One region of the Sphingobacterium sp. UBA5789 genome, then DNA from elsewhere that is predicted to be linked to it. Evidence: riboswitches for the same ligand, from Rfam matches in the RefSeq annotation. Region 1 holds a riboswitch; the other holds the start of a gene.
What was found. A riboswitch is a leader RNA that binds a small molecule or an ion and turns the genes downstream of it on or off. The one in region 1 is predicted to bind S-adenosylmethionine.

Region 1 (5,744 bases):
TCAGAATGTCATCCGGTTTGATGTATAGTCCGTAAGCATGTGAAGCTACAATAGCAAGTTTGTACTTCGGATCGTAGCCTCCTACATCGAGTGTAGGATCTGTTTCCGCAAAACCGAGTTCCTGTGCTTTCTTCAATGCGGTATCATAGCTTTGATTTTCATTGAATATCTTGGACAGAATATAGTTAGAAGATCCGTTGAAGATACCACTTACTGAATGTAGAAGTTCATTGTCATAGTATTCTTCCAGATTACGGATAATGGGAATACTTCCACAGACAGCTCCTTCATATAGCAGGCTTGTGCCGGTCTGTTGCTGGATCTCCGTGAGTTCTTCCAGATGTGTTGCAATCATCTTTTTATTTGCTGACACCACATTTTTCCCGGATTTAAGAGCTGTCACTGTAAATTGATAAGCGGCTTCTGCATCGTCAATTAATTCGACAACGGTATTGATTTCCGGATCATCCAGTATAGCAGCCGGATCTGTTGTAAATAATTCTGCAGGCAGAGAACGTTTCTTGTCTGCATTTTTGATCACAAACTTTTTGATCTCTAAATTTAAATTCTTTGTTTTTATTATATCATAAAGGCCTTGTCCTACTACCCCAAATCCAAACATGCCTAACGTTAACTTCTTACTCATTTGATTTTAATAAATATCTTTATTCTTATACTGTTGTTAATTCTATTGATTTATCTTCCGCAAATTCCGCTGTCAGGAATCCGGAGATGATTTGAGATAGTATTTTGGTCTCGATCAAAAATCCATCATGTCCATACAGGGAATCCAGCTGATAGTATTCTGCTCCTGAAATATGCTGTGCAATGAATTGCTGCTCTACCGGTGGAAATAATACATCTGTCGTGATACCGATGACCAGTGTTTTTTGCTTCAGTTCCTGTAGTGTCTGCGCCGCAGAAATACGGCCACGCCCCAGATGGTGACTGTCCATAGCTTTGGATAAGAACCAGTAGCTGTACGCATTGAAACGGTTTACCAGTTTTTCGCCCTGATAGCTTTGATAAGATGAGGCCTTATACTGATCAGTTTTTTCATTATCAGATTCCTCCTGCGTAGCTGCATAGGTATCATATGAACGATAGGATAGCAGGGCCAGACTTCTGGCTGCTTTCAGTCCTTTGGCTCCGCCATCAGGTTTGTTGGCATAAAAGGTCCGGTCGGCAGTGATGGCTAACCGCTGGCTTTCATTGTAGGCTATTCCCCATGGGGAGTGTACAGCGTTGGTCGCCATAACTATCAGATGGGAAATGTCGATCTGTGCGGAAGCTGCCCATTCCAGCGCCTGCTGCCCTCCCAATGAACCGCCAATCAGGATGTTGATCTTTTGTATATCCAGATGATCGGCCAGCAACTGGTTTGCCTGTACCATATCACGTACTGTAAACTGTGGAAAGGATAAGTAATAAGGCTGATCTGTCTGTGGATTGACAGATAAAGGGCCTGAAGATCCATAGTGCGAACCCAGTGCATTGGCACAAACAATAAAATAATCGCGGGGATTGAAGAGATCGTTTTCTCCAAATAGTCCTTTCCACCAGTCAAACACATCGGAGTTTGCCGTCAGGGCATGGCATACCCAGACGACATTATCTCTATCCGCATTTAACTTTCCATAGGTATGGTAGGCAATCTGCAGATCATCGATCTGCTTGCCGTTCTCAAATACAAATGGTTCAGTATATTTAAAAGTTTTGCTACTCATTTATGCTTTATTGTATTTTCCCCGATGAAGGGGATTACATATTCTTTGAAAAATATATGCTTTGTAGCCTGTAGAACAGTCTTTAAAGCCTTATTATTTAATCTTTTCAAATGCTTGTTGAAGATCTGCTTTGATATCATCAATATGTTCGATACCAACGGATATTCTCAACAGACCCGGATATACTCCTGCACCAATCTGTGCTTCTTCGCTCAGTTGCTGATGTGTAGTAGCTGCAGGATGGATAATAAGAGATTTGGTATCTCCGACATTCGCCAGGTGGCTGATCAGTTGCAGACTGTCAATAAATTCGTTTGCTTTTTGAGGATCTCCTTTGATAGCAAAAGAAAGTACACTTCCGAATCCGTTTCTGAGGTATTTCTGTGCGTTGTTGTGATATGGAGAGCTTTTTAATCCAGGGTAGCTTACTTTCTCCACCTGTGGATGTGCTTCCAGCCATTGTGCTACTTCGAGTGCATTATCTACATGGCGTTGTACACGCAGTGATAATGTTTCGAGACCTTGTAACAATAAGAACGAATTGAATGGAGACAGGGCAGGGCCAAAGTCACGAAGACCTTCAACACGTGCTCTGATCGCAAACTGTATATTTCCAAAAGGACCATCAGGACCGAATACATCTGCGAAAACTAATCCGTGATATCCTTCAGAAGGTTCTGAAAACTGTTTGAATTTACCATTACCCCAATTGTAATTTCCTCCGTCAACGATAACGCCACCAATACTGGTACCGTGTCCGCCGATCCATTTAGTAGCTGATTCAACGACTACATGTGCTCCGTGTTCCAATGGTTTGAATAAGTAACCTCCTGCACCAAATGTATTGTCTACAATCAAAGGAATATCATATTTCTTGGCTACAGCTGCGATTTTTTCGAAATCAGGAATGTTGAAACTCGGATTACCGATGGTCTCGATATAGATAGCTTTGGTTTTGTCATCGATAAGTGATTCTATTTGTTCAGCTTCACTGTCTTGTGCAAAACGAACTTCTATACCTAATCTTTTAAAAGCAACTTTAAACTGGTTGTAAGTCCCGCCGTAAAGGTTGGATCCGGCTACAAAATTTTCACCGCTTTCGAGGATATTATTCAGTGCAATAAACTGAGCTGCCTGTCCTGATGCGACTGCCACAGCTGCTACTCCGCCTTCTAATGCAGCAATACGTTTTTCAAATACATCTGTTGTCGGATTCATGATACGGGTGTAGATATTGCCAAATTGTTTCAGGGCAAATAAGTTAGCACCATGTTCCGCATTTTCAAATACATAAGATGTTGTCTGGTAAATAGGTACTGCTCTGGATCCTGTGGTCGGATCTGCTACCTGACCTGCATGTACTTGTAGTGTTTCAAATTTTAAGTTTGTATTTTCTGACATTTCTTTGGGAGTTTAAAATTGTAATGAAATTATTGATTAAAAGAATACACTTGTTGCTGCTCACTCCTGTGTCTTAGGCGTGAGATAGCCGTGCTGAGGGATAAGAGAAAATCTTAGCAACACATCGCATTGTACATTCGCATTCGGTTGGAAAACAACACAGAATGGTATGACAAAGGATTGGTATCCTGCTTTGAGGATGTTCCGAATGATGTGAAATTGTAAAATGTAATGTTCATAGCCTTTTCATTTATATGCTCCAAAGCAACATTGCTTCGGACAGGAATTGGCACCTTTTCAAACGTTTTTTGAAGGTTGCCAGTGGGTCATTGAGCCAGTCTCTCGCCACTTCTTTATAAATCAAAACCCTACGATATAGAGAGGTAATGATTAGGTTGTCTTCCGCTGAAGACTCTGCAAATATATCTTTTGATTTTTAATCTTGCAAATAATTGCTCAAAAACTTTTAAAAACAAATGGAATAAATATACGGAATCCGCAGTTGGAGGGAAATTTTAAAACAGCAAAAAACAGCCATTAAAAGAGCAGAAAACGGATTTTTTTACTACAGGATGCTCTATATGTTTGTGCAGTAAAATCAAAGCAATAAAAGATGAAAGAAACAGGAGAATTAAACTGGAATCACATTACATCAGAGCTTCACGATAAGGGCTATGCTGTCCTTTCGGAGGTTCTTACGGATCAGGAATGTGAGGAGCTGAAAGCAAATTATTACCATCCCGATGCTTACCGGAAAACAGTAGTGATGGAGCGTTATCGATTTGGAAAAGGAGAGTATAAGTATTTTGATTATCCGCTTCCGGACCTTATTGCAAAAATCCGAAAAACGGTTTATCCGTATCTTGCAACAGTAGCTAATGCCTGGAATCGTGCATTACATATTGAGGTCGAATTTCCGGCTGAACATGAAGTGCTGATGAAGCAATGCCATGATCTCCAGCAAACTAAAGCTACTGTTCTGATTTTAAAATACGGACCTGGCGGATTCAATACGCTGCATCAGGATCTGTACGGCGAAGTTTATTTCCCTATGCAGATTCTTCTTTTTCTGAGTGAACCGGAGGTGGATTTTACGGGAGGAGAATTTGTATTGCTGCAGCAGATACCCAGAGCTCAGTCACAGGCTATTGTATTGAAACCAAAAAAGGGAGATATTCTGATTTTTACGACCAATTTCAGACCTGTGAAAGGAACAAGGGGGTATTACCGTGCTAATATGAAACATGGCGTAAGTGAGGTGCATAGTGGCGAACGCTATACATTGGGAATTATTTTTCATGATGCACTTAGCTGATGCCAATCCGCCACAGTATATATGAAGATGGAGAAGTAAGAAGTAAAATCCGGACGGCTGAAATATGCTTTGCGGGGCATGTTAAATTAAAAATATACGGTAAACTATCTTGCGGATCCGGGAAAAGGATGCTTCGTAAGAACCGGGTTTTCTTTGCTTCTGAGAAAGAGGCACTGTTATCCGGATACCGACCCTGTGGTCATTGTATGAGAAACGAGTTTGTCAAATGGAAAAATAGAGAAACCTGATAATTTTAAGATAGTTGGACTGCAAATGTGTAAGTATTCAACTGTCAGCTTATAATTTTGGAGATGGCCATTTCGATTGTATCTATGACTTCTTCTATTTCAGTTTGATTTAAGGAGGCAAAACCGAAACGGAATGCATTCCATTCTTCGTTTATGACTTTTATTTTTATACCGTTTCGGAGTAACATTTCATGAAGTTGGCGGACAGGAATCTTTTTATCCATTTGAACCCACATGGCCATTCCACCACCGGGCAGACTAAGTGAGACATAGGGACTTGTTTTTTTTGTAATAAGATCATACAGATGGTCTCTTCTCAGGTGATATGCTTTCTTTGCTTTTGTAATATAACGCTTGAGTTCTCCTTCTTGAATAAGGGAAGCCAGCGCATCCTGCATAAACATATCGCCTCCAACATCTATGGATTTTCGGAAATCTGCGGCCTGATTGATAAAATTGCCCGGAGCAATCATAAAACCTATGCGTATGGAGGGTGCGAGTATCTTAGAAAATGATCCGATATAGATCACTCTTCCTTCATGATTGGCACTTGCAAGTGGAAGATAGGGTGCGGAATCATAATGATAATCGTAGTCGTAATCATCTTCGATAATTACAAAATTATAGTGTTTAGCCAGCTCCAGTAAGCGCATTCTTCTTTCAGTACTTAAAGTGACTGTTGTCGGATAATGGTGGTGAGGAATAACATATACGAAATGAATAGTTTGCTGTGTACAAATATGTGCTATCGCATCGATATCCAGCCCGTACTTATCTACTGGTACGCTGATCACAGTTGCTCCCATATCTGTAAAGACCTTATTTGCTGTGGCATATCCGGGATCACCTGCTATCACCTGTGTATTCTTACGGGTCAGGAGGTGGGCAGCAATATAGATGCTCATCTGTGCGCCGTGGGTGATGAGTATATTTTCTTTGCCAATGTTTATTCCTCTTGTTTCTGAAAGTAATAATGTCAGTTGCTCCCGTAACCGGATAGAGCCTCGTGCATTGTCTTCTTTACTCTGTTCGATGTTATTTTTTTTAGTCAGA
Region 2 (5,744 bases), 520 kb from region 1:
ATTTTTCACTTCTATCACATCATCCCCATCCAATAACTGCACGCCATAGTTAGGGACAATATACCGCAGCCTGTCCATCAACTCCTGAGCCCGCAGCCGTCCAAGTCCTTTCTGTACCTTACGGTAATGCCAGGCTAAAGAATAATTCTTCTCCTCTACAAATGCACCGGGTGTACGATCGGCATACTTCACCATTGTTGTTTTTATAATATCCTTCCAAACAGTAGACAAGCCTTTTTTAGCTTTCCATTCCCCGTCCGGATAATTAGACCAGGCCCCATGTTCGCCCACCAGAATCATATCCCTGTCCAGAAACCATTTTTGCAGAGTCTGATGTTTACGGCCACTGATAATAACGACCAGATTTTTCGGATCTTCACTGATTTGTTCGAGAATCTGATACAGTTCGCTTGTTGGGGTTGCCTTTTCAGCCTCTTTATTAAATCCGACCAGCGTACCGTCATAGTCTAATAAAATAAGACGTTTATCTGCACTTCGGTAATTTTCACACATCTGTTCTTTGATTTTGTCACCTACTTTTCGGGACAATTCCTTAACCTGCAGATCTTTAATCTCACGGAGTCTCTCCAGAAACTGATTTACCCAATGATGGATATTAAACTTACGTACATTTTCCAGCATAGACTCCATCCGCTCAGACTGTTCTTCTTCGGTCATTTCCAATGCCTGCATTAGACTTTGAGCGACACCATAGGCATCATTCGGATTCACAATCAGCGCATCCGGCAGCTCCCGCGCGGCACCTGCCATCTCACTTAATACCAATACCCCATGTTGCTCCGGATGACTGGCAATATATTCCTTACAGACCAGATTCATACCATCCCGTATAGGAGTTACCAGACATACATCTGCTGAAACATACAATGCGGATAACTCTTCCATCGGATAGGAATTGTAGAAGTATGCAATTGGTATCCAGTCTTCTGTACCATACATCGCATTCACTCTACCTACAGAACGGTCCACTTCATCCTTTAGCATCTTATACTGTGGCACCTGATCTCTGGATGGAACGACAAGCATATAGTAGACAACCTCTTTCATATAAGCCGGATATTCCTTCAGCAGATTCTCAAAAGCGTGAATACGTTCCAATATACCCTTACTGTAATCCAGACGATCTACGGACAGAATAATTTTGCGGTGTCTGAAATTATCTCTGATTGTCTCGGCCCGTTCCCGGATACTATTTTCTCTGGCCAGTTTTTCAAACTTACTGTTATCTATACCCATAGGATAAGCTTCTACAAACACTGTCCTGCCGCCGTGTTGCAAACTGTTGTCCTTATTTTTAGTTCCCAGAATGTGCGAACAGGCATCAATAAAATACTGCGAATCATTAAACGTATGAAATCCGATCAGATCCGCTCCCAGTAAACCATTCAGCAGTTCATTTCGCCAGGGAATCAGACGGAAAAGTTCATGGGAAGGAAAAGGAATATGTTGAAAGTAAGCAATGGAAATCTCATTCTTAAAAGCTCTTATCTGACTTGGGAGCAACATCAGCTGATAATCATGAATCCAGACTTCATCATTCTCCTGAATATAGCTTTTGATAATATTTGAAAATTTAACATTTACATTCAGATAAGTTTGCCAATTCGCTTCATCATATACTGCATAACTCGGGCGATAATGACAAATTGGCCATAAAACCTCATTTGAAAAACCTTCATAAAAACCTTCCAGCTCCTCCTGATCAAGAAATACAGCTACAAGATTCAATGTCCGTAACTTTTCCCTGATCTCCTCTTCTTCTGTTTCATTTTCAGGAACGATACCCGGCCATCCTATCCAGATATTTCCACCAGTATTGTAGATAGACCCTAAACCCGTGGCCAATCCTCCTTCGCTGGGCATGAAATTAAGTCCTTGATCGGTACGTTCTATTTTTATAGGAAGTCTGTTAGAAACTATGATAGTTTTACTCATTTTATTTTTTATTTTTTTGAAGCTCAAATACGATTTTGAGCAGATACATAGGTGAGAAGTTTAGGCGTATGCCAGATATACATTAAACAACAAAACCTCATTTTTGTTTATAATAATTGATTTTTAATATCAAAAAGGCCTTTTTTCTATTGGATTGATTCATTAAAAGCTACTCTTGTTCAGTCTCTTGTTTTACTGAAAAAGAATTAAAAAATCAGTTTCCCCGACAAGTCTGAAAAATATTTATGAATAAAAATTTGGATTACTAAAATAAAGTCTATAATTTTGGTAGAGTATTCAGAATTGTTCGAAACAATACCAACCGAGTGGAGTCACCACGGTGGTAAAATAATACGGGTGTCCGCCAAAATAAACGTCAATCACGACTTATTTTAAGCCCAGGTTCTGAATACGATTTATGGTTAAACGTTTTTAATTTTAAATGGTATGTCAACACCGATTCAACTTTATCAGGATTTTTTGGAAATCTTTCAAAAGTACAGCGTACAGGAATTAATAGAAGTCAACAATCAGGATATACAGGCACATGGCCGGCCGGGTTCCAGCGGAGCTTTCCGTACGGCATTATTACACGCATTTTCGTTAAGGGGATTGGATCTTTCCAGAATAGTTTCTAAAGAAGATGGATTTACTTCTATCACTATTTCAGCACTCCGGTTGGAGGATAATGTCCTTATACCTATAAATTAAAGAGAAATCTGACTAAATGTGTAGTTAAGCGCCGGTAAAGCAAAAGATCTGCAATAGCTACACACAGGCTTTAATCATTATGCTATTTACCTTTGAAAAGTACAGAGTCACGCTACTTTGTACCGAAGGTGCGGGCATATAGCAAATGCTGTACAGCGTATTCAGCAATATTTTGTACAGTCACAGCAGATGTCCGCACCTATAGCAAAGACCAGATCCGGACTTAAATCGAACAGTTCTATCTCTCTTCCTTAATCCTGATGTGATAGTGCATAGAGAGCAAATGTACCTAGCCAATGACTGCCCATATAATCATCATTTGAGATATTAGGCAGCGAGAAAGCAAGATGCTCATGTCCTACCTTTTTGAGATGGTGCAACTCAGGCAAGGCCTTTGCAATACCATTAAGACAAGTGGCACGGCTGAAATTCAAACCATCCAGATGAACCAGCTTGCCGTCTGTGCGATCTTTTACGACAGCCGGCTTTAATGAAAAATCCGCTTCAAACAATTGTGGCATAAAAGTCTTTAACCAGGTTTTATACGCGTCCTGAGGCAATATTTTACTCATTACAAGCGCCTCTTCCAGACAGGGAGACAGAAAATCAGAGCCACTTGGCTCATAGGCCAGATCACAATTCTTGTCCTGAGTATATAAGCGTTTTGCATGCTCTGCCAGTATATTTTCAAATTCTTTATTGCCTACAGCTCTTGCATAGTCCAGTGAAAGTGAAAAACCAAATGCAGAATTATCATGCTGTCCCGAACGTATAGGATAGACTAATTTAGGCAGGTAAGTTTGATATCGGTCTACCAATATATCTACTAAGGGCTGCAGATTCTGCGCCCACTGCTTGGCATCCGTATCATTCCAGCTTAGCAGCTCTTCCTGCAATTTGAATAACCAGGCCCAGCCATATGTACGCTCAAAACCGAGGTTATTTTTATCCTGAAAAAAAGCCAGCTCTATCTGTACATTTTCAGGAGTGATATGTTGCTTCAGTAACTGACGAATATGACCATCTTTATCCAGATCAGGATGTGTTTTCAAAATTTTGATAACAGACCAATATCCGTGCACAGAAGAATGCCAGTCAAAGCAGCCATAGAAGACAGGTCTTAATTGCCTAGGTGTTTTGAGATCCTGCTCACTACCTATCACCTGTCCGAGTTTATTCGGATACTCTGTAGTCAGACAGTGGAGAGGAAGATTCAGAATGCGCTGTGCCTGCTGTGCATCCAGCTGAATGCTTTTCACAGAATCCTGAGCAGCATTATTCTTATTTTCAGTTGATTGGCAAGAAAATAGCCCAAACAAAACAGGAAGGATCAAAATAATTCGGTTCATCATTTCAAAATCATAGTTTGGCTAAATATAGTCAAATTAAGCTCATAATAACAAGACAGACTTTTAATTTGAGAAAAGGACTCTTACTTTTAGGGAAAGTAAAAAAACGAACGCTATGAAATATCGGAAAATTGGAAAAAGCGATCTTCAACTATCGACTATTACTTTTGGCGCCTGGGCTGCCGGAGGATGGATGTGGGGAAGTACAGATCGTAATGAGGCTATAAAAGCGATACAAGCTGGCTTGGAAGAAGGGATGACATCTATAGATACAGCACCTATCTATGGGCAGGGCACAAGTGAAGAAATCGTTGGTGAAGCTATTAAAGGATTGTCGCGCGACAAGATTCAAATTCTGACTAAGTTCGGAATGCGCTGGGATACAGATCAGGGTGATCTTGTAGGACCCAGTAAAAACAATCAGGGACAGGATATTACAATCTATAAATACGCAGGTAAGGACAGCGTGATATACGAATGTGAGCAGTCGCTAAAAAGACTGGGAACAGATTATATTGATCTTTACCAGATTCACTGGAATGACAAAACTACAGCAATTGAAGAAACTTTTGAAGCCGTAGCCAGACTTATAGAACAAGGTAAAATAAGATACGCAGGTGTCTGTAATTATGATAAAGGTCAGGTAGCAAGAGCTGCTTCTGTATGTCCAATTATTTCCGATCAGATTCCTTACTCTATGGTCAACAGAGGCATAGAAAAGGAAACCGTTCCCTACTGTATTGCTAACGATATCGGAATACTTGCTTATAGTCCTATGGAAAGAGGTCTCCTTACCGGAAAAATGAAACCCGGACAACAATTCGGAGCGGGAGACCATCGTGCTAATCTTCCGTTTTTTACAGATGACAGTATTGCCAGAACAAATACATTTCTGAAAACGATAGAACCTATTGCAGATAAATACGATGTGACCCTCGGACAACTGGTATTAGGCTGGACAGTGGCTCAGCCCGGTATCACTATTGCACTGGCAGGGGCACGCAATGCATCACAGACTATAAGCAATGCAAGAGCGGGTGATTTGGAAATCGAACAGCAAGATATTGATACAATTACTAAAGAACTTCATACTATGCTTCCATAGCCTTCGTACAGGAAGCAAAAAAATCCAGACGATATACTACATTCGTCTGGATTTTTTTATTTGATATCTGCCGGTTTTAAGAAGTTGGCGGTAATTTAACACGATAAATACGGTACGGAAAAGAAGTTTTATCTGTACCTCCGTTCCATTGCGGTAATCTGTTGACCTGAGCACAGGAGAAATACAGGTATCCGTCTGTACCTATACCTAAGGAATCCGGCCAGATCAACCGTGGATCCTGCACAAGCGTGATCAGTTTGCCGGCAGGTGTGAAATATTTGATACTGTAATCCAGAGAGGAAGTGATATAAATATTGCCGGCTACATCCGCTTCCATACCGTGGCATACAGCAGTCTCACCCATCTCCTCCACATAAGAACTGAGTTGCTGTTGAGAAAGCTTATCATCCGCCAGATATTTAGTTTCTATACGATATAAATGAAGACCATTAATAGGTCTGTAATAAAAGTATCTTAAATCTTTGGTAAGTGCTATTCCATTTACATTGGACCTGAACATATTTCCAGACTTGTCCTCCATTTTTTTACCCTCATAAGTTAGCAACATACCGGAATCTGCCAAAGTCGAAAAATGATGCTGCAAGACAACCCGGCTCTTCCCG

Region 2: another riboswitch for S-adenosylmethionine. It lies ahead of B4B65_RS17565 (5-oxoprolinase); the one in region 1 lies ahead of B4B65_RS19925 (O-acetylhomoserine aminocarboxypropyltransferase/cysteine synthase family protein).

What each region holds. Positions count from the first base shown of each region.
Region 1 is NZ_DIDX01000007.1:555,736-561,479, reverse strand. Features, by position in the region: gene B4B65_RS19935 (homoserine dehydrogenase) at 1-646, opposite strand, end outside; gene B4B65_RS19930 (homoserine O-acetyltransferase family protein) at 672-1,727, opposite strand; gene B4B65_RS19925 (O-acetylhomoserine aminocarboxypropyltransferase/cysteine synthase family protein) at 1,821-3,128, opposite strand; SAM riboswitch class I at 3,376-3,490, opposite strand; gene B4B65_RS19920 (2OG-Fe(II) oxygenase) at 3,742-4,443, shown strand; gene B4B65_RS19915 (Ada metal-binding domain-containing protein) at 4,443-4,691, shown strand; gene B4B65_RS19910 (PLP-dependent aminotransferase family protein) at 4,736-5,744, opposite strand, start outside.
Region 2 is NZ_DIDX01000007.1:39,808-45,551, forward strand. Features, by position in the region: gene B4B65_RS17560 (bifunctional alpha,alpha-trehalose-phosphate synthase (UDP-forming)/trehalose-phosphatase) at 1-1,956, opposite strand, end outside; SAM-I-IV-variant riboswitch at 2,245-2,338, shown strand; gene B4B65_RS17565 (5-oxoprolinase) at 2,404-2,667, shown strand; gene B4B65_RS17570 (DUF2891 domain-containing protein) at 2,919-4,016, opposite strand; gene B4B65_RS17575 (aldo/keto reductase) at 4,132-5,121, shown strand; gene B4B65_RS17580 (L-dopachrome tautomerase-related protein) at 5,198-5,744, opposite strand, start outside.